4 regions of the Alteromonas sp. KUL17 genome follow, and region 2 is predicted to be linked to each of the others. Evidence: predicted binding sites of a transcription regulator. Region 2 holds the regulator's gene; each other region holds the start of a gene.
The links. The regulator FNR, encoded in region 2, switches genes on or off when oxygen is low (the NO sensors DNR and NnrR bind a similar motif). The targets are predictions, from matches to a motif close to TTGATCTAGATCAA.
Positions count from the first base shown of each region.

Region 1: a site for FNR is predicted at 1,660-1,673, ahead of clpB (ATP-dependent chaperone ClpB). Genes of this name have one in related genera too.
Region 3: a site for FNR is predicted at 2,154-2,167, ahead of KUL49_RS15565 (high-potential iron-sulfur protein). Genes of this name have one in related genera too.
Region 4: a site for FNR is predicted at 1,618-1,631, ahead of ccoG (cytochrome c oxidase accessory protein CcoG). Genes of this name have one in related genera too.

Region 1 is NZ_BJKJ01000016.1:83,919-89,377, reverse strand. Features, by position in the region: gene clpB (ATP-dependent chaperone ClpB) at 1-1,466, opposite strand, end outside; gene pgeF (peptidoglycan editing factor PgeF) at 1,718-2,473, opposite strand; gene rluD (23S rRNA pseudouridine(1911/1915/1917) synthase RluD) at 2,490-3,473, opposite strand; gene KUL49_RS14340 (outer membrane protein assembly factor BamD) at 3,660-4,424, shown strand; gene KUL49_RS14335 (ChrR family anti-sigma-E factor) at 4,535-5,278, opposite strand; gene KUL49_RS14330 (sigma-70 family RNA polymerase sigma factor) at 5,271-5,459, opposite strand, start outside.
Region 2 is NZ_BJKJ01000003.1:99,603-105,061, reverse strand. Features, by position in the region: gene ccoS (cbb3-type cytochrome oxidase assembly protein CcoS) at 1-179, shown strand, start outside; gene KUL49_RS03800 (sulfite exporter TauE/SafE family protein) at 166-825, shown strand; gene fnr (fumarate/nitrate reduction transcriptional regulator Fnr) at 871-1,608, shown strand; gene uspE (universal stress protein UspE) at 1,853-2,776, shown strand; gene ttcA (tRNA 2-thiocytidine(32) synthetase TtcA) at 2,925-3,878, shown strand; gene KUL49_RS03780 (patatin-like phospholipase family protein) at 3,879-4,901, shown strand; gene KUL49_RS03775 (DUF2987 domain-containing protein) at 4,916-5,459, opposite strand, start outside.
Region 3 is NZ_BJKJ01000019.1:79,954-85,412, forward strand. Features, by position in the region: gene KUL49_RS15560 (amidase) at 1-1,533, shown strand, start outside; gene KUL49_RS15565 (high-potential iron-sulfur protein) at 1,712-2,005, opposite strand; gene KUL49_RS15570 (flavin reductase family protein) at 2,228-2,857, opposite strand; gene KUL49_RS15575 (CPXCG motif-containing cysteine-rich protein) at 2,850-3,041, opposite strand; gene KUL49_RS15580 (hypothetical protein) at 3,241-3,528, shown strand; gene KUL49_RS15585 (exonuclease domain-containing protein) at 3,635-5,459, shown strand, end outside.
Region 4 is NZ_BJKJ01000001.1:404,214-409,672, reverse strand. Features, by position in the region: gene KUL49_RS01705 (serine/threonine protein kinase) at 1-127, opposite strand, end outside; gene ccoG (cytochrome c oxidase accessory protein CcoG) at 124-1,554, opposite strand; gene KUL49_RS01695 (hypothetical protein) at 2,035-2,406, shown strand; gene KUL49_RS01690 (DUF3016 domain-containing protein) at 2,530-3,075, shown strand; gene KUL49_RS01685 (acyl-CoA dehydrogenase family protein) at 3,170-4,930, opposite strand; gene KUL49_RS01680 (SDR family NAD(P)-dependent oxidoreductase) at 5,278-5,459, shown strand, end outside.

The DNA.
Region 1 (5,459 bases), on a different contig from region 2:
GCTATCTCCAAGTCAAGTTTAGCCTGCTCAAGCTCCCCTTTAATGGTTTGAGTGCCCTGCATGGCGTCTTTCTCATCCAGCCACACTTTCTCAAGCTCTGCGTACTTGGTTTCCGCTTGCTCACGCTCTAGCTCAATCATCTCAAGTCGCTTATGACTCACATCATCTGTTTCTTTGGCCAGAGCTTGCTCTTCCAATTTTAGCTGGATGATACGACGCTCAAGACGATCCATCTCTTCGGGCTTGGAGTCTATTTGCAATCGAATGCTAGACGCAGCCTCGTCTATAAGATCAATGGCTTTGTCTGGCAATTGGCGGTCGCTAATATAACGATGCGACAAACTTGCCGCTGCAACGATAGCGGGATCAGTAATATCTACCGAGTGATGGAGCTCATAGCGCTCTTTTAAGCCACGCAGAATAGCAATAGTGTCTTCAACGCTTGGTTCTTCAACTAATACCTTTTGGAAACGACGTTCAAGTGCTGCGTCTTTTTCAATGTACTGACGATATTCATCCAGTGTTGTAGCACCAACGCAGTGAAGTTCACCACGGGCTAACGCAGGTTTAAGCATATTACCTGCATCCATCGCTCCATCGCCCTTCCCTGCACCTACCATGGTGTGCAGTTCGTCAACGAATAAGATCACGCGGCCTTCTTCTTTAGCCAGCTCATTAAGCACTGCTTTAAGGCGTTCTTCAAACTCACCGCGATATTTAGCTCCCGCCACTAACGCGCCCATATCAAGGGCAAGAACACGCTTGTTCTTTAAGCCCTCAGGCACTTCGCCATTAATGATGCGCTGAGCCAACCCTTCAACAATAGCGGTTTTACCCACACCCGGCTCACCAATGAGTACTGGGTTGTTTTTGGTTCGACGCTGCAGTACTTGAACAGTTCGGCGAATCTCATCGTCTCGACCAATGACCGGGTCGAGCTTGCCTTGTTCTGCTCGCTCGGTTAAATCTGTCGTGTATTTTTCAAGCGCCTGACGTACATCTTCAGCATTAGGATCCGTGACCTTCTGGCCACCACGCATGTCGTCTATTGCGCTTTCAATAGCTTCTTTAGTGATATTCAGGCTTTTGAGTATTTCCCCCAAGCGCCCTTTATCTTGTAGCGCCGCTAGAACAAAGATTTCTGAAGTGATGTATTCGTCTTTTCGCTGCTGCGCTATCTTGTCACAAAGATTTAGCAAAATGCCGCTGTCTTTACTTAATTGAACATCTCCCCCAATGCCTTCAATACGAGGTAGGCGCTCAATAGCTTGGCTCAGTGCTGAGCGTAGCGCATTTACATTGATGTTTGCTTGGTCAAGCAAAGGGCGTACTGACCCGCCTTGCTGATTTAGCATGGCAGTCATTAAATGGACAGGTTCAATGTATTGATGATCTCGCCCCAATGCGAGTGATTGAGCATCGGATATTGCGAGCTGAAATTTACTGGTAAATCTATCTAGTCTCATAATCTCAACCTAATTAATGAACAACTATACCTGCGTTAACACGCCGCGATTACGAACATTTTAACTCTCGCTGAGTGGGTAATGATCTATGCGGAATGGTATTCTTTATGTTCTAGTTATGTAGGCTGCTCAATTGCGATTCAAGTATGAGATTAAAAAGTTAGCCAAAAAGATAACAAATAATGTATGAAGTTTGATCTAGCGCAAACCTTTGATGAGACTAAAAACGGCTGTCCATGTTTCCAAACAATCTAAAGCAGGCCTATCACGCTAACCATTCGCCCAGTCGTGCGTTTGTTTTGATGAGTTGCCCTTCGATGTGAGTAAAAGCGCTGCTCGTCAGTGTAGGTACACAAGTTACTTTGCGTAATTGAATCAACACCCGCTTGTTGCAACTGCATTTGTGCGATTAAAGGCAAGTCTAGCAGGTATTTTCCTTTATTATAGCTATTAGCGATTGCACCCTTTATATGACGAAATTTACTTGCCAGTTGAGCATCCACTTCATAGCAAGAGCCGCTGATTGCAGGCCCTATCCAAGCTATAAGCTTATTTGCATCACAGCTAAAGTGTCTAACGGTGTTGGCGATAATGTTTGTCTCAAGACCTTTCCAACCTGCATGTACTGCTGCGACTTCTTGACCACTTTCATCACATAATAAGATGGGTACACAGTCTGCTGTCATTACGGCGCAAAAGTGTGAAGCTGAAGAAGAGTGCGCCGCATCAGCGGTAGTGTCCGCACTTGGCAGAGACACTACGCGATTGCTGTGCACTTGCTCTAACCACGTAATTTTATTGCTATGTGGTATTGCGCTTCTATTGGCTTTGACGAATAAGAGATCATCCCCCACGTGAGCCCCAACGTTCAAGCCTGCGAAATCGCCTAAGCTCGTGCCTCCTTTTCTTGTCGTTGTGTAAGCGACAACATTAGAGGGGCATGACCACGCTGGCGTAATCAAATCCAGCGTGGATGAAAGAGGTGAATTTGAAGCTGACCACGTCATAAGCCCTGCTCCATGCCTAAAGCATATCCTGAGGATTGTCCGTGGTGTCCTTTTTCACGGCTTTAAGCAAGTCCTGCATATCTTGAGGTAGGGGAGCTTTCCACGTCATCCACTCTTCAGTTTCAGGGTGAAACAGCGAGAGCTGTGCGGCGTGCAACGCCTGACGTTGGAATCCGCGAAGCGCAGCGATAAATTCTTCTGACGCCCCTTTAGGAAGACGAGGACGCCCGCCATAAACTTGGTCGCCAAGTAAAGGATGCTTAATGTGGGCCATGTGTACGCGGATTTGGTGCGTACGGCCAGTTTCAAGCTTCAAACGCAGGTGCGTGTATGCGCGAAATTTTTCGATAACACGAAAATGAGTGACCGCTGGCTTGCCCATTTCACGTACTGCCATATGCGTACGTTTTGTTGCGTGTCTACCAATAGGCGCATCTACAATACCACCAGCGACCATCGTACCTAAGGCAACGGCTTCATATTCACGACTCATTTCTCGACGTTGAAGTTGGTCAACAAGATGCGTTTGAGCAGGAATTGTTTTTGCTACTACCATTAACCCCGTCGTGTCTTTGTCAAGGCGATGGACAATGCCCGCACGTGGAACTTTGTCTATCTCTGGACAATGATTTAACAAGGCATTTAGCACGGTACCGCTTGGGTTTCCTGCACCTGGATGCACAACCAAGTCAGCAGGTTTGTTTATGACTAGGATGTGTTCATCTTCATAAACAATGTTTAACGCGATGTCTTGCGCTTCGCTCGTTACTTGTACATCCATTTCGGCCTGTACAGTAACAAGTTCATCCATTTGCATTTTGTGGCGAGGCACGGTGATTACTTCACCGTTTACAGCAACATTCCCATCTTGGATCCAAGTTTTTAGCTTAGAACGAGAATATTCAGGGAACAAATCAGCCAAAACCTGATCTAACCGTAAACCAAAATGCGCAGCTTCCGTTGAAGCTTCTAATTGTATTGTGTTCGGCGACTGTGTCATAACACCATTGATTACGTCTAAAAAAGGGTATTATAACAAGTATTCACGCTTTACACTGCCTTGTTTACGTTTATGTATGGTTTTTCTCATCGTTAGTACGTTAGAATGCAATTAAAGTGTTGTTGTTTAACACATGAGCTTAGACAGCGAAGTATTAAAACTGTTTAGCAGGAAAATAGAATTATTATGAAATCATTTCGTCTACTGGCCCCCGTTTTATTGGGTGCTATGGTATCTGTCGCAGGATGTAGCTCTTCAGATAATGAAGAAAAAGCCGTATTAGCTAACATGGGTGCGCAGCAACTGTACGACAGAGCAAAGCAGAGCATGGAAGTAGGTAACTTCAGCGCTGCAGCACAAACGTTAAGCGCGCTAGATTCGCGCTACCCGTTCGGTCCCCTATCCCATCAGGTACAGCTAGACCTTATTTATAGCTATTATAAGTCAGGTAAAAACGAAGAAACGCTTGCCACCATCGACAGATTTATTCGTCTGAATCCAAACCATTCAGATGTTGATTACGCGTATTACATGCGTGGATTAACTAACATGGAATCAGATAGCAACCTTTTCCAAGAGTTAATGAATATTGACCGTACGGATAGAGACCCGTCGAAGTCTCGTGCTGCGTTTGAAGATTTCCGTAGACTGATTCAACAATATCCAGATAGCAAATATGCCGCAGATGCGAAACAGCGCATGGTTCATATTAAAGACCGTTTGGCTCGCTATGAAATCGCTATTGCACGTTTCTACATGAGACGCCAGGCTTATGTCGCTGCAGCAAACCGTGGTCGCTATGTTATAGAGCACTTCCCGAATACCACTCAAGTGCAACAAGCACTCGAAATCATGGTTTCAAGTTATGAGCAGCTTGGCCTAGATGAATTGCGTAACAATGCGATGAAGACACTAAAGCTTAACTACCCTGACAGCGAATTTATTAGCTAGATTTGGCTATTCTGTTTTGCTAGAGCTTTATGCAACCAATAAAAAAACGCACATTTGTGCGTTTTTTGTATCTGGATGTCACATATTGACTGCGTTCGCTTGATAGATTACTAGCGGAAAAACAAGTGACTAAAAGGGTTTAACAATCTTGCAAGGCCCGAAGTAAAGTGCAATGGCTGATCGACAATGCTAAATACAAGGCAGCCTTCTTTACCTTCGGATTTTGGCGTGTGCGTTTTATCACCATCCATGAAAATAAAGTCGCCGGTATCATAACGACTTAGCCCATCACTGAACTCACCATCAATGACTAATGTATATTCCGTTCCACGGTGCGTATGCTCAGGTACACTACCGCCACTTCCCATAAAGATAAAATTAGCTACACCTTGGTTTCCAAGGTCAACTGGCGCCTGCCACAGCTTCCCGACCAAACTTGACCAGTTACCTGTCTTATCGATGTAGCGGTGAAGCGTTCTGGGTAAAGTGAATACCCTTCCATCTAACTCGATGGTATTTGCACTAGCCTGCGCCTGCAAGGCCGCCCGCTTCTTTACGGGCTCACGATACGCTGTGGGCTGTTCCATCAAAGCATTATTTTGTTTCGATGATGGGAGCTGCGTAATTTGGGATAGCATGTCACCAAACTGAAGCGACATTTCAGCTCTGTCGCTTGCCGATGAATTGGCGTTCGAAACCATTTGAGCAGCAAGACTTTCCGTTTCAATTTCAACAAAACGCTGACATTTCTCACACATGTCACAATGTGCAGAGACCATCAGTGATATAGCAGGTGACAATGTGCCCTCAACAAAATCTTTAAGTTGCTGGGCACTTGGGTGAAACCTAATCATTATCGTTTAACATGACCTTTAATCGTTGAAGTGCCAAACGTGTCCGCGACTTTACTGTACCTAGTGGAATTGAAAGCTCATCGGCAACTTCTTGTTGTGACTTGCCATCAATATAGATAGCTTCAACCACTGCTTTCTGTTTTACAGGTAGTGATTCGAACAAATAGCCAATCTGCTCTAA
Region 2 (5,459 bases):
CTATTGTGATATTCTTTTGGGCGGTGAAAACCAATCAATTTGAAGATTTAGATCGCCAAGGTTATAGCATACTGTTTGACGATGATCTTCCGCCAGAAGAAAAAAAGCTAGCTGAGCAACGCAAACAACTTCAAGACAGTAAAGTAGACAAAAGCCAAGCGCCACATGGAAGGGATTAACTACTTCTCTGCCTTTCTTATCGGCTTAGCCGGCGGAGTTCACTGTGTGGGAATGTGCGGTGGAATTGTCGCTGCGCTAAGGATGGTATCGCCTAAAGGCGCTTCAGCACTACCCTATACCCTTGCCTATAACATGGGACGTATAGTGAGCTACACCATCGCCGGAGCAATAACCGGGGCACTTGGAAAAATTGCAGCAGATTATATACCTCTTGCCAACTATGCCCTTTCCCTACTTAGCGGAATCATGTTGCTTCTACTGGCGTGTTATTTGGGTAAGTGGTGGACTGGTTTAACGGTGCTGGAAAATGCGGGTAAAGGCCTATTTTCCAAAGTCCAGCCGCTTTCAAAACGCTTTTTGCCATTTAAGACCCCTTTAAGTGCGTTGCCTTATGGTTTTATTTGGGGTTGGCTTCCTTGCGGTTTGGTGTATTCCACACTTACCTGGTCTCTCGCGGCGGGTAACGCGCTAGAAGGCGCTGCTATTATGTTCTTCTTCGGTTTGGGTACATTACCCACCTTGCTCGCTGCAAGCGCTGGTAGCCAATATATTGTTCGAAGTTTTCAACATAACCATTTTAGACAAATTATTGCAGTAATAATGGCAATATATGCAGCTTATCTTATTCATGGCGCAATCGTTTAAAAATGGGTGTATTATTGTCGGGTATTCTTTTAGAGAGCGTGCATTATGAGCAAAGGAAGCCAATTTTCTATTCACTGTCAAAACTGTAGTTTCAGTCACCTGTGTTTACCGGTGGCGTTGAACAAAACAGAAATCGAGTCTCTTGACGATATTATTGAACGCAAGAAGCCGCTTCATAAAGGTGACACGCTGATTCAAACTGGTGATAAATTCCGTTCTCTATTTGCAGTGAGAACCGGTTCATTCAAATCATTTGTGACTAATACCGAAGGTGAAGAACAGATTACCGGCTTCCACTTTCCTGGTGACATTATCGGTTTCGATGCATTAAGAGAGAACAAACACCAAAGCTATACCTCTGCGTTAGAAACTGCCATGGTGTGTGAGCTTCCCTACGAGACCCTCGACGAAATGTCAGTGCAATTTCCAAAGCTGCGCCACCAGATCATGAGCTTCATGAGCGCTGAAATAAAACAAGATCACGACATGATCATGCTTTTAAACAAGCGAACCGCAGAAGAGCGCTTACTGTATTTCATCTCACACCTGTCGCAACGCTTTGAAGAGCGTGGCTTTTCCCATAGAGAATTCCACTTAACCATGACGCGCAACGAAATTGGAAACTATTTAGGATTAACGATTGAAACGATTAGTCGTCTGTTAAGCCGTTTTCAAAAAGACAACATCATAAAAGTAGACGGCAAGCTTATTACTATTTTGGATTTCGATAGGCTAAACACCAAACTAGCGGCGCTTAACGGCCCTAGCGTTGTCTGCGGTTAGTCCTTTTTAAGTGTTAAATAAGGCGCGCACTAAGCGCGCTTTTTTGTAACCTGTGTTAGCCACCTACCTGCCCTTTCAGCGCCACGCCGGTTGCTCCATATTCAATTAGGTAGGTTCACTCATGGTCGCCTCGTAAAATTCTTGATCTAAAACAACTTACGTTTTTCCCAATGTCGTTTATAGTTAGTATTAGAAAGCTTCGATTTCGACAGCCGCTACTAAGTTTCGTAGTTAGGGGGACGTTATGATTGAGTGTAAACGAATTCTGGCCGTGGTAGATGCCGAGCGCGATAACCAACCTGCACTAAGCCGTGCTTATGAACTCGCTTCAAAAACAGGCGCTTCAGTTACCGCCATGATGGTGGTATACGACTTATCTTATGATATGACGACCATGCTTAGCCCGGATGAGCGCGAGTCAATGCGCGATGCAGTTACAAAGGAGCATGCAAAATGGCTTGCCACCCACTTAAGAGAACAAGGATTCACTGAAACTGATATCGTTGTTGAATGGAATAATCGCGCGTATGAATCGATTATTTACTACACCCTAAACAATCAGATAGATTTAGTGGTAAAGGCAACCAAAAAGCACGACGATCTTGCTTCTGTTATTTTCACCCCCACCGACTGGCATTTAATGCGTAAATGCCCTCGCCCAGTATTGCTCGTTAAAGAGCACGACTGGCCAGAAGGAGGAGAGATTATTGCTGCAGTAAACGTAGGCAGTGAAGACGATGAGCACGCCGCACTTAACGATAAGCTCACCCTCATTGCTAACGACTACGCCTCTTTATTGAAAGGGAGCGTAAATTTGGTCAACAGTTACCCTTCTACACCACTTAATATCGCCATAGAAGTGCCTGAGTTCGACCCCGATACCTATCACGACGCGGTAAAAAATCATCATTTAAAGGAAATGCGTAGTCACGCGTTAAAGTACGGTATTCCTGAGAACAAATGCGTAGTAAGAGAAGGCCTTCCGGAAAAAGTTATCCCGCAAGTGGCAAAAACACTAGATGCAGAGCTGGTTGTTATTGGTACCGTTGGCCGTGTGGGCATTTCAGCGGCCCTAATTGGTAACACTGCAGAACACGTGATCGACGAACTCAATTGCGATGTGCTTGCTATTAAGCCAGATGGATTTGTGTCGCCGTTGTCGGTGTAGTCTTTTTATCAGTACCACATAGCCCGTGTTTGCCGTTACTTAGCGGCCAACGCGGTATGTCACCAACAAATTTAACTTCACAAGCATGGTCTCGAAAAGCCGCTTTAATGTATAATGGTGGCTTTATCACAAACCAAGCTAGTTAATTATGAGTTTAGGCACAAACAGTGCTGACGCGTCGCCATTAAATGCTGCGCAAAGTAAGCAAAAGTACAACTTCAACAAACTTCAGAAACGACTTCGCCGCAATGTGGGTAAAGCCATTGGCGATTTCGGTATGATTGAAAACAACGACAAAGTAATGGTGTGTTTATCTGGCGGTAAAGACAGCTACACCATGCTAGATATTTTATTGTTTTTAAAGAAGATTGCGCCTATTCATTTTGATATCGTTGCGGTTAATCTTGACCAAAAGCAGCCTGGTTTCCCCGAACATATCTTGCCTGAATATCTAGAAAGCATTGGCGTTGACTACAAAATTGTAGAAGAAGACACCTACTCTATTGTTAAAGACAAAATTCCAGAGGGAAAGACGACTTGCTCTCTCTGTTCTCGCTTGCGCCGTGGTATTCTGTACCGCACGGCAAAAGAGTTAGGTGCGACTAAAATTGCATTAGGTCATCACCGCGACGACATGCTAGAAACGTTTTTCCTCAATATGTTTCATGGTGGCAAGCTTAAGTCTATGCCGCCAAAGCTAGTCAGCGATAACGGTGAACACATCGTTATTCGTCCATTGGCCTACTGCACAGAAAAAGACATCGAGAAATATTCTCAGGCCGCTGAATTTCCGATTATTCCGTGTAACCTTTGTGGCTCACAAGAAAACCTACAGCGCCAAAACATAAAGGCTATGCTTCAAGACTGGAACCGTCGCTTCCCAGGTCGTATAGAGTCGATGTTCCGTGCGCTTCAAAACGTAGCGCCTTCACACTTAATCGACAGCAACCTTTATGATTTTAAAGCTATAGCTACACAAGAAGGCCCGGTAGAAGACGGTGATATCGGGTTCGATGAACCTTCTTTCACTACAGAAAATAGTACGGACTTCAGTGATGAAGATAATACTATTGAAGTAATAAACATTATGGAACCTAAGTAAATGAAAATTGGACTTGCGCTAGGTGCCGGTGCCGCAAGGGGCTGGACTCACATTGGCATAATTGAAGCATTAGAAAAACTCGGCGTAAAAATTGACGTTGTAGCGGGATGTTCTATTGGTGCTTATGTTGGTGCTGCCTACGCAAGTGGCAAGCTGGAAGGCTTGAAAGAGTGGGCCTGTTCCCTTAGCGACTGGCAGGTACTTGCTCTTATGGGCGTAGGACTTAGACGCGGCGGCATTGCAAGCGGACAGAAGGTTTTCGACAAACTAGCAAGCGAGTTTTGTGAATCGACTTATGAAGACATGCTTAAGCCGTTTGCGGCTGTGGCTACCGACCTTTATACAGGCCGTGAAGTGGTGTTTAACTCTGGTCCTATCGGAGACACCATTCAAGCATCCTGCGCTATTCCCGCACTTTTTGCGCCCGTAGCACACGGTGATCGTTGGTTGGTAGACGGTGCCGTTGTAAACCCTGTACCGGTGAACTTATGTCGCCAATTAGGGGCCGATTTTGTGATCGCGGTTAACCTTAACGCCGATTTTCGACCACTTCGTCTTGAAAAGTTGAGACAAGATCATGAAGAAAACCAGCGCAAAACCGAGGACTTTTTTACAAAGAGTCAAAACGTACTACGCCAATGGTTCTCTCCTGACAACAAAGAAGAAAAAGCCCTAGAGAAAAAAGATGAAAAAGACAGCGTCTCGGCTGGCAATGTAAAGACTGAAGAAGGCATTGCTTCTGATGTGATTGAAAAAGTGGAAGAAGAGTTGACCGAAGTCCCCGCTAAAGTGAACAAGCGAAACCCGCCGGGAATTATGAGCGTGATGAGCAGTTCACTTGAGATACTTCAAGCTCGCGTCACACGCTCACGTTTGGCTGGCGATCCGCCTGACATTCTTATTGAGCCTCAGCTTACCGACGTGGGTATTATGGAATTCCACAGAGCCGAAGAGCTATGCGCGAAGGGCGAAGAGACCATCTCGCGTTTAGCAGAGCAAATTAGGTATCAGCTTCTTACCTAACCCCAAATATGCATTTAGCTTGACGCCATAGCGGTAACACGTAGCGGCGCATGAGGCAGTGTTAAGCCTTTTGCGTCGTTGATCCAATCTTGTTCTAGATGCAACACGCCGTTATTGATTTGCACACCTTGTGGTGTAATGAAATCTAAATTCTTGTCATCAAACTGAATCATCAAGCCCTTTACCGAAGGCATCATGAAAGACAAAAAGCTTCCCATTTCATTAAAGAAAGCTTCGTACTGACCATACAAAAAAGTAAGGTCGTCTTTTGTGTAATACTGCTTAAGATATTCCGGCTTGGTTTCAAGTTGTACCGACATATCACACACGTTCGCGCGTTCGTTTAAATCGATGCGAACCAGTGCGTTGGCAAGTTTCAGGGCCTTTTCAGTAGGCACCGTGAATCGCCCTTCACCACTCACTTCTAAGGGCATTGTTTTCTTATCGGTTACGATAGACGCTCCGTTAACTTCACATAAACGCCCTTCGCCAACACGAACAAACCCGAATGCAAACTGAAGTGCTTGGGTATCTTCATTATCCAGCTTTTTAACATGG
Region 3 (5,459 bases), on a different contig from region 2:
TGGTTAGATGAACCTGCGTTTGTTCAAGCGCAAGCTATTATCGATGGCAAGGTTACATCGTCAGCGTTAGTCAGTGGTTATCTGGCGAGAATTGAGCAGCTTGATAAAAAGACAAACAGCATTTTAGCGCTAAATCCAAATGCACTAGCTGAAGCGAAAGCTATTGATAAAAAAGTGGCTAATGGTGAAGCATTAGGACCTTTAGCTGGCATCCCCGTGCTATTGAAAGACAATATAGAGAGTACAGAGATGCCAACGACGGCAGGCTCTATGGCGCTAATTAATAACAATACCGGTCGAGACGCTCCGATTGTGGCGAAGCTTAAAGCCGCTGGGGCGATCATTCTTGGCAAGACTAACTTATCTGAATGGGCAAATTTTCGTTCAGAATCATCGATAAGCGGCTGGAGTGCAGTAGGTGGCTTAACCCGTAACCCGCATATTTTATCAAGAAGTGCATGTGGCTCGTCTTCTGGCTCGGGCGCAGCAATGTCACTCAGATTAGCATCACTCGCCGTAGGCACTGAAACCAATGGCTCTATAATATGCCCTGCATCTATTAATGGTGTAGTGGGCTTTAAGCCAACGGTCGGTTTACTTTCTAGAACGCATATAGTGCCTATTTCCTTCAGTCAAGATACCGCAGGACCTATGACCTCCAATGTTCAAGATGCATGGCTTATGACAGCTGTAATGGCGGGCGAAGATGCAAGCGATAGCGCCACTAAAAATGCAGGGGCTCATCGCCCGGCCATGCCTTTATCTGAGATGCTTCCAACAGACTTAAAGGGCAAGCGCATTGGTGTGGTCAGGTATCGCCAGGGCGATAACCCTCATGTATTAGCGGTTTATGAAAGCGCATTAAATCAGTTAAAAGCATCGGGCGCGACCTTGGTGGATATCAGTGACTTTTCCCAGCCAGATTCATTTTGGCCCGACTCGTACAATGTTTTGCTAAGCGAGTTTCATCACAGCATCAATGAATATTTGTCGGGGTCGCCGGCAGAGATCCCTGCTAGAAACTTATCTGAGCTTATCGCTTTTAATAACAAAACCGAACGAGAGTTGGTGCTGTTTAATCAAGATATTTTCGAAAAGTCGCTAGCGTCAGCATCTATAGATAGTGAACAGTATCAAAGCGCACTTCGCCTTATTCAGGATACCGCGGGCAAAAATGGTATTGACGCATTGCTAGCAAAGCACAATGTCGATGTATTAGTAGCGCCTTCAAATAGCCCTTCATTTTTAATCGATGGAGTGTATGGAGATCATTCGCCAGCCGGTTTTATTGGTATTGGTTATTTGGCCGCTGTTGCAGGGTATCCGCACCTTACAGTACCTGCGGGCCAAGTAAAGAATCTCCCGGTAGGAATTAGCTTTATCGGCGGCAAGTGGCAAGATGAAAATGTGCTGAAAATAGGTAAAGTGTTTGAAGCAAAACATGGTTTTTTCATTAAGCCTGGCCTTTTACCAACCCGTTTTGACACCCCAAGCTTAAAAGGTATTGATACTGGCCTTAATAACGACGGTTAACAAGTGGCTCGTTGCTAAGTTAAAGCATCTCAAAGCGTTTCCAAACAAAAAAGCCCTCGAGTCATCGAGGGCTTTTACAATTCAAGTTACTAACTTTAAGCTATTGTGACCAGCCGCTGTTTGTAGCTTTATGCAGCGTTTGGTTTCAACATAAAAGCTGCTATGCCGCTTTAAATGCTTAACCTGGCTTTTTAACCCACGCGCTACACCAGCCATCAGCGTTAACCAGCTTGTTAGGGAAAATGTTACAAGGGCGATATTGTTCGCCATCGGCACCCTGCACGTACATGCAGTTAGCACATTTTGCACCTTCAACGGTTGACGATGGTGTGTAGTTCAATGCTTTAGCAGTTGGGTCATCAGCGCTCAATTGTTCTTGAGCTTGTGCACGTAACGCTACACCACCTAATGTAAGACCGATAACTGTAGAGCCCGACAGTTTTAAAAAGTCACGGCGATTTACAGATTTCATAACATTCTCCTTAAGAGATAGAAACGATAATGATTCTTTTTTATTCAGTGCCTTAAACGCAAAAACCTGCCCAAAGAGGCAGGTTTTGTGTAATGTTTAAATACTATCTCTTTTTGAAAAAAGATCGAATGAAATGTCTTATTTTCACTTGATCTAGATTAAATAAAATTCAGAGTAATAACACCCGATTGTAAATTTTAGACTGTTCTATCTGCTACAAGTTCATTTTTTAGCTAGGGATACACCGGGTTTGGCGTAAGCAAATTGTGCAATACGCGTAGTATTATGATAGCTATCTAAACCAGAAATACAGGCAGTGTTGGCTTTTTCTAAATCGGCGTATCCGTCTTCATCAATAATGCTCTCTGGCATATGGAGCTCTTGAATTTCTCCAATAACCATTTCGGTTTCGTTAAGCAGTTTTAAATGTTGCGCCACCTTCAAGCCCATCTTGATTTGGCTTTCTTTAACAAACGGCGCACTAAATAACTCGCTAAACTGTGGTGTTAAGCCCACTGCTTCAAATTCACTTTCATCAGGGGCATAGCGGGCAGACGTTTGATGTGCTTTATCGACCCAATCGGCTGAAACGTGATTTAGCGTATAAAAGCCCTGTTGTTTTATATTGCTAAGGGTGTCTCGTACGACCGTGTGAGGACGCATGATCATCCCGATTAGCGGCGGGTTAGCGCCCACATGAACAACCGAACTTACAATGGCTAAATTGTTGGTGTTGCCGTTTGTAGTACCCACCAATGTCGCCGATTTGAATCCAGACAAACTGTTAATTAGGTTGGCACGGTATCGCTGAGTAAGTTCATCAATATCGCTGCGAGTAAATTGCTTAGTCATTCTCTCGTTCAGCCTCTATTTGAATGTCTTCACCGTGCTGGTAAGCAGTAAGCTCTATAGGCTGGCAACACACTTGGCAGTCGAGTACCTGCACTTGGCCAACATCGTTAATTTCATCTATTTCTACATCGTTGGGGGCCATACAGTAAGGACATGAAAAGTCCATGGAACGGGTTAAGCTCATATTTAATCGCCTTATTAATCAGTAAACAGGTTTATTACGTAATGCTTAGACGAGTGGATTTCCTTTATAAAGTGCATAGTGTTTCGCGTGAAAGTAGCGTGCGCTGGTAGTAGCGGTGTCGTTCAGTCACCGTTGAATATAAGATACAGACCGTCGGCTTCAATAGCGGCTGGCCAGGCGAACAAATAAAGGTGACGATGTGGCAAATAAAGTAGGAAAATGCCCGTGTTGTAACAGAGAGACGCGCCTTACTTATCACCACCTTATTCCCAAAAAAATGCATCGGCGCACCTATTTCAAAAAGCACTTCAGCAAAGCCGAGTTGCAGGACGGTATTTATATTTGTAGGCAATGTCATAGCGGCATACATCGCTTTTATGATGAGATGACATTAGCCAAGCACTACTTCAATTTACAACGTTTACTAGATGACGAGCAGCTTTCAACGTTCTTTCAGTGGGTGTCTAAACAGCGAGTACGTGTTTAAAAAGATTTTTAGCAGCGGATGTGTAACGCAATCGTGATGGATTTAATTTGATTAGCATGGCTGTATAAATATACACTGTTGATGTTTTCATAGTCAAAGATACCTCATGCGAAAAGATTTACCGCCACGTTATTACCTTTCACACTTTCACGAGTTCCTTGCTTTCTTCGAAGGCGCTAACAGTGCGCTTTTAAGCGATGGTGCAACGGACTTTGTTGAGCGCTTTAAAGCATTAGATGATGACAAGCAGTGCATTGTTGTTAGGGCTGCCAATCGCAAGTATGCGGTGATTGACAGAACGCAGTTTAATTATGGCGAAATCACTGAACCACAAGCACAGATAGATTGGCTTATAGAAAACGGTTGGTTTGGCGATATTACTCACGCTACGCTTAACGATATTGCAGGGGTATTGACCAAAGAGGCGCTGCTGGCGCTTCTTGCTGAATACGGCAGTACGCAGGGATTAGCATCGCTCACCAAGCCCAAACTCGTAACGTTACTTAATGAACATATCGGTGCTAGAGGCTGGCCAGAGCGCTTCTCGCTTAATAACTACTTGGTGTGCCTATTCGACGATGCGCTTCGCTATTTACTGTTTCTCTATTTTGGTAACACCAAAAGTCGTTTAAACCAGTTTTCTATGCGTGATTTAGGCGTAATGAGAACCCGCTCTGACTCGGTAACCGATACAGCGCGTTTTGATACTAAAAGCGACGCTGAAGCTTCTTGGTTTTACGCCAATCACTTCAGTCAGTTGGCCTTTTATAACAATGATATATTGCTTGCCATTGCAGAGGGTGAATTACCTGTTACAGAAGGTGTATCTGCCAGTTTTTATCGCGACCAATTACTTTATGCACTAGGGCTTAAAGTGCTAGCCTTCGATAGGCCCAAAGGGCTAGCAATATTGAAACAGGCGCAAAGTGACAAAGCAAAAGAAAAATGGCTAAGGGAAAGCTACAAAGACGGAAATGAAGATGGTGTTAAAGAGGGGCTTGAAGAGATTATCGATAATCCTCCATCGGATACACTGCTTGCGTTTGCGGAAGACTTTTACGCCCGTAAATACCACAAAAAACGCACCAGCACGGTTACCGACATGCTTCGCAATGCTAGCCGTACACTGGATATTGACGTAAGTCAAAATCAGCAAGTAGAGCGTGGCGTGTTGGCGCATTATGCACGGCACGGCATTGAAGGCTGGCGCACGGAAAACCGGTTATGGCGCAGTTTGTTCGGCCTTACTTTTTGGAAGCAACTATACGAAGAGGATACGCTAGTTACAGAGTTTGATCGCAGGCCATTATCGCTTAAGCAAAATAACTTCTACGCTAAGTTTGAGCACAGTATTGAGGCATTATTACAGAAGCTCGATAGCAAAGATAAGCTGCGTTTTCACCTCCACAAAATGGCTACAATGCACTACGGTAAAGTGAACAGCCTGTTTATGTGGTCTAGCCATTTGCTTACGCCTATAGAAGCGCTAATTGAGCATGGTTCACTAGATAGTATCTATACTTTACTTCGCATGATGTGTAGAGATTTTGAAAGCCTTCGCGATGGCTTCCCCGATATTATGGTGTTTGATGGCGCGCTTCGCTTTGAAGAAATTAAAGCGCCTGGCGATCAGCTTCGCCGTAACCAATTGGTTTCTATTCAGCGTTTGCAGCAAGCTGGTTTTGATGTTGCGGTAACAACCGTAAAATGGATACGCGACCCTGCACAGCCTTATGTTGTGGTAGATATAGAGACCACAGGGGGCAACAACAGCTATAACCGCATTACCGAGATAGGTATGGTGAAACTTGTTGGCGGTAAAGAGGTAGACAGGTTTCAAACCTTACTGAACCCGCAGCGTAGAATTCCTAGTAATATAACCCGTCTTACCGGAATCTCGGACGAGATGGTAGCAGACGCGCCGCTGTTTG
Region 4 (5,459 bases), on a different contig from region 2:
AAAACTGATAGACGCGGTTTTCATAACTATTAAGTGCTAGCAAACCGCTTTGAAGAAAAATGCCCTGACTTTCCAGGGCATCTAATATGGTGTCTGGGCTAAGCCCAGAGAATGAAAAATCTGTCATCGATAAAGGAACTTAGTTGGCTCATCAACGGTAACCGTTTCCCCATCAATAGTGGTGGTTACACTGATAAAAATATCGGTAACCGTATCTTCCAGATTATAGGCGTCAGTTGCAACTGAAATCGGCGTGCTATACACCGCACCGCCTTCAACTGTTACAGTTTGCTCACCAATGTACTTGTAGTCAGGCAAACCTTTTACAGCAATAGAGTAGGTTTGGGTTTGCTGAGTTTTGTTAAGTACTTTTATTGTATAAACGTTCTCAATTAGCCCTTCATTCGTTTCGCGGTATAGCGAGTTTCTGTCGCGGATAATGTCAACTTCGGTGGGGCTGCGCATCCAAATATTGGCAAACAGCAAGCCTATCATCACCACTAAAACTACAAAGTAACCAATTAACTTTGGACGTAAAATATGAGTCTTACCGCCAGCTAGTTCTTCTTCAGAGGTAAAGCTTATCAGGCCTTTAGGATAACCCATTTTATCCATAACACCGTTACACGCATCAACACAGGCGCCGCAGTTGATGCATTCGTATTGTAAGCCATTTCGAATATCGATACCGGTTGGGCATACCTGAACACACAGGTTGCAGTCTATACAGTCGCCTAACCCTTTTTCTTTTACTTGCTCGTGACTAAGTTTGCGTGGTCGCGGGCCGCGTTGCTCTCCACGCTTTGCATCGTACGATACAGTAAACGTGTCTTTGTCGAACATGGCAGACTGAAAACGCGCATACGGACAAATGTGCGTGCACATGATTTCGCGCATGTAGCCAGCGTTTCCGTACGTACATACGGCAAAGAAAATAACCGATAAACCTGCCCAGAAGCTGGTGTTAAATGTTACAAAATCGATAAACAGTTCATCAATTGGCATAAAGTAGCCAACGAAGGTTAAAGCCGTTAACAGCGCTACCAATACCCAAGCGGTGTGCTTAGCTGTTTTACGCAAAAATTTATCTGCATCCATTTTGCGTGCATCTAGCGCTATACGCTTGTTGCGCGGGCCTTCGAATTTCTCTTCGAACCACGTATAAATGTATACCCACGTTGTTTGAGGACACATAAATCCACACCACACTCGACCAGCGAAAGTGGTGACGAAGAACAATGCAAAGGCGGAAACAATAAATATATAGGCCAACAAAGTGAGATCTTGAGGCCATAAGGTTAGTGAGAATATAGTAAATCGCTGCTCGCCGATGTCGAGTAGCACGGCTTGATGCCCGTTGTACTGAATCCATGGAATGATGGCAAAGAGGCCCAAAAAGAAAAGGCCAAACATGCGTCTAAACGTCTCTAAAGGGCCTTGTACAGCCCGCACATAAATACGGCTACGAGAGTCGTGGCGTTTACCCTCAGGTCCACCTTTGGGTTTATGTACTTTTACCGGTGTAACGGTCTTTACCGGTATTTGTTCATTCATAGCTTAACCTTATGTGACGTAACGAACTGCCTGTGCAGTATAACTGCGTTCAAAACGTCATATTTAATGTAGATCAATAATGCGGCGTATGGTGTATCTTTTTAAAGTTTCAGTCAATACTGAAACTTCAGAACGTAAGTCGTTTTTTGTTTTGATTTCCTCAGTCTATGTAACTTTGTAAATAGTTAAATACAGCTACGTGAATAATGAGGATTAATATAACGGCCAGGTGCCATTTGATGCCCAACATCGACGATTAGGCTTTACCTACTATACATGAGTATAGTTTGCTGTATTTACAGGTAAACCGATATGACCCTATTATCGTCGATAATAATGTGGTCAATTACCGTTTGAATCGTGTACAGTGAGCATTGTGAAAATGTAAATTGGCAAAGTGTAGTTGAGCACATAGTGAGAAAGGTGCTAAAAAATTGGCGCTATTTGTAGTAAACGTCTGTCAAAGTTAGCTGAGAAGTCATGTTAAGGTTCTTTATCATCGCTGCTGAAATTATTGTTTTGGTAATTGTGCTGCGGTCTCCTTTTGTTCAGTATCTCTTTGAAGATATCCAGAACTCGCTTTCTGAATGGCTAGTTTCAATTGCCACCTTACCGGAGCGAGAGGAACTGCGTAGTTTACAAGATAAAATTAATATCCAGCTGAGTCCCTTAAAGCCTTACCAGCAAACATATGTTCAGCAAATCACCGCTGATAGCGCAAGCGTTAAACGTTTTTATCACACTTATTGTGAAAAGGACGATATAAACCCCAACTTTACGGGAACTAAACGCGTTCAACTATGCCTAATCATTAAACAGTCGTCAGTTATGCAAGTAGCAAAGCGAGACTAGCCAATTTTAACCAGGTTGGTTAAATATAAAGCTGATATAAAAGCCGACAATTGCTGCATGCTAAGCTTTCTCTAAATGTCTTGCTAACTCATAGTTTAAACGACTGAATTTAGGAGCATAAAAGTGAATAAATTACGTACTTTTTCTTATTTAGGTTGTGCCACTGCGGTTGGACTTCTTGCTGTTTTCGCTCCCACCCAGGCGGCAGAAGTAAAGATTACTTGGGAAGAACCTGAAACATATAGCGATGTTAAGCCAACTAATGAGTCACGCAAACGGTTTCGCGAACGAACATTAGAAGATCTGGAACAGCACATTGTTGAGTTAGCTAGTGATTTACCTGAGTCGCAAGTGCTGTCAATGACAGTAACAAATGTTGATTTAGCTGGCCAGGTTTGGCCAAGCCAGTTTGTCGGCTTCGGTAACGGCGCCGGTAGCGACGTCCGTATCATTAAACGCGTTGATATTCCTAGAATGACATTCAGCTACTCGTTGGCTAATGCCGACGGTCAGGTCATTTTAAGTGGTGAAGATGTGAAACTTAAAGATATGGATTTTATGGAGTCGAATATTCGTCGCAATCGCACGGAATCGCTTTCTTATGAAAAAGCGATGCTTAACGATTGGTTTGCAGATACGTTTTCAACCCAAGTAGCAGCGAACGACTAATAGTTTCGTTCAAATCATAATAAAAAAGGTCACATATAGTGACCTTTTTTGCATTCATAGCCCATATTTCACGGGCTATAGCACTATAAGCTGCCTACAGATAATCAAACTCATTACCTGATATTGCAAGGGTGCTTTCAGGGCCAGCTTTATAAGCGGCTTTGTGCGCATCGCGACGTACTAAGATACGTTCCATATAGAAGTCACGTGTCTTCATCTTAGACGCTGCAAGTACCGCGTTACCTGATGCCTGCGCTTTGTCGGCCATGCTGTACCACAGTACGCCAATCAATGAATAGGCGCTGTATGCCAAGTAATCACAAGCAGCAGCTGCAGCGGTGGTGGCATCCATACCTAAGCAATCGGCTGAAGATGCACGCCAATCATCAAGAATTCCTTGAGCCAGACCCTTCGCCTCATTGTCTTGAATGTCGCTAACTAAAGCGTTAAACGCATTATAGGTCGCTTCCATCATTTGACCGCCATCTCGGGTAAGCTTACGACCAATAAGGTCTAGCGCCTGAATACCGTTGGTGCCTTCATATAACATAGCAATGCGCACGTCGCGCATAAGTTGTTCCATACCCCATTCACGAATAAAGCCGTGACCACCAAATACTTGTACACCTAGGCTAGTGGTCTCAAGGCCCATATCCGTCATAAAAGCTTTGCAGATTGGAGTTAAAAACTGAAGTATCTTGTCGGCATCTTCTTTTTCTTGACCTTCACCAAGCTTCTCAACGTCCATAAACTTGGCATAGAAAAGTGAAAGTGCACGGCAGCCTTCAATCAGTGATTTCTGCGTAAGTAACATACGCGCTACGTCAGGTTGAAAGACGATCGGGTCTGCTTTGCCTTCTGGATTTTGAATTCCCTGAGGTGCGCGAGACTGAACGCGTTCGCGGGCATAGGTCAGCGCGCCTTGGTAAGAGGCTTCTGCCGCCCCTAAACCTTGCAGACCTACTTGGAAGCGTGCATCGTTCATCATGGTGAACATACATGCTAGGCCTTGGTTTTCTTCACCTACAAGGTACCCCGTTGCACCGTCAAAATTCATCACGCAAGTCGGGCTCGCTTTGATCCCCATTTTGTGTTCGATGCTTCCTACTGACAAGCTGTTCGCCTCGCCAGGCTCATTGCTGGCATCTGGAAGGAACTTAGGCACTAAGAATAAGCTGATACCCTTAACGCCTTTGGGGGCGTCAGGTAGACGAGCTAGAACAAGGTGAATAACGTTCGAACTCCAGTCGTGATCGCCTGCGGTAATAAAAATCTTATTTCCGGTGACTTTATAGCTGCCGTCGCCTTGTGGCTCAGCTTTGGTACTAAGCAAGCTCAAATCTGTTCCTGCGTGAGGTTCGGTCAGGTTCATGGTACCTGTCCACTCACCGCTGATTAGCTTAGCAAGGTAGATATCTTTTAATTCTTTACTGGCGTGCTTAGTAACCGCAAGTGTTGCGCTTTCAGTAAGCATGGTGGTTAAACGCCAGCTTAAGTTCGCCGCGTTTAGCATTTCGTGAACAGGCACAGCCATGGTGTACGGCAAGTCTTGCCCGTCGTACTCGGCAGTACCTAGCATTGCATTCCAGCCGTTAGCAACATATTCCTGATAGGCATCAGCGAAGCCTTTAGGCGTGGTAATGCTGCCGTCTTTTAGCTTACAGCCTTCTTCATCGCCTTCACGGTTAAGAGGGGCAACCACATCCAAAGCAAACTTTGCACCCTGTGCAATAATTTCGTTGGCAAGTTCGCTATCAAAGTCGCTGATACCGAGCTTTTCGTAGTGAGCATCAAGTCCAAGCCAGTCTTTTAACAAGAACTGAAAATCAGTCGTAGGGGCGTGGTACAGAGGCATGGATGACTCCTTTTTCAAACAAGTGTTTTAATTTTGTCTATTATAGTCACAAAAAGCGTAGTCCGAATAGTCCGTTAAAGGAAAGTTAATAATAAATTTGGATGATGTGGGGAGTGATCTATGCAGACTGATATTAAAGCAACCTATAGGTTTACCTGGGCTCGTTGACTTTTAATGTGCGGCAAAGTTCATACAGGCGCTAATAATGATGTCTGACGCATTGATGTTAATATAGAAAAGCGAACTCAAATGGTAAGCTCGCTTGCAATTCATATTCTCGCAGGCATGCTTAGCCTACATTGAAATAACCCATTCACATATGCACGAGCAACACGGTACATAAAAACATGAAGTTAGATAGCGCAAAGAACAACTTTAGAAACAGCAACGATGATGCGCAGAACCCAGTTTGTATTGTAACGGGGGGAAGCTTGGGGATCGGTTTTGCAGTATGCAAGCTGTTTAGTGAAAACGGCTATCACGTCATTAACCTGGATATTAGAGACTTTGAGCAAGTACTACCTAATGC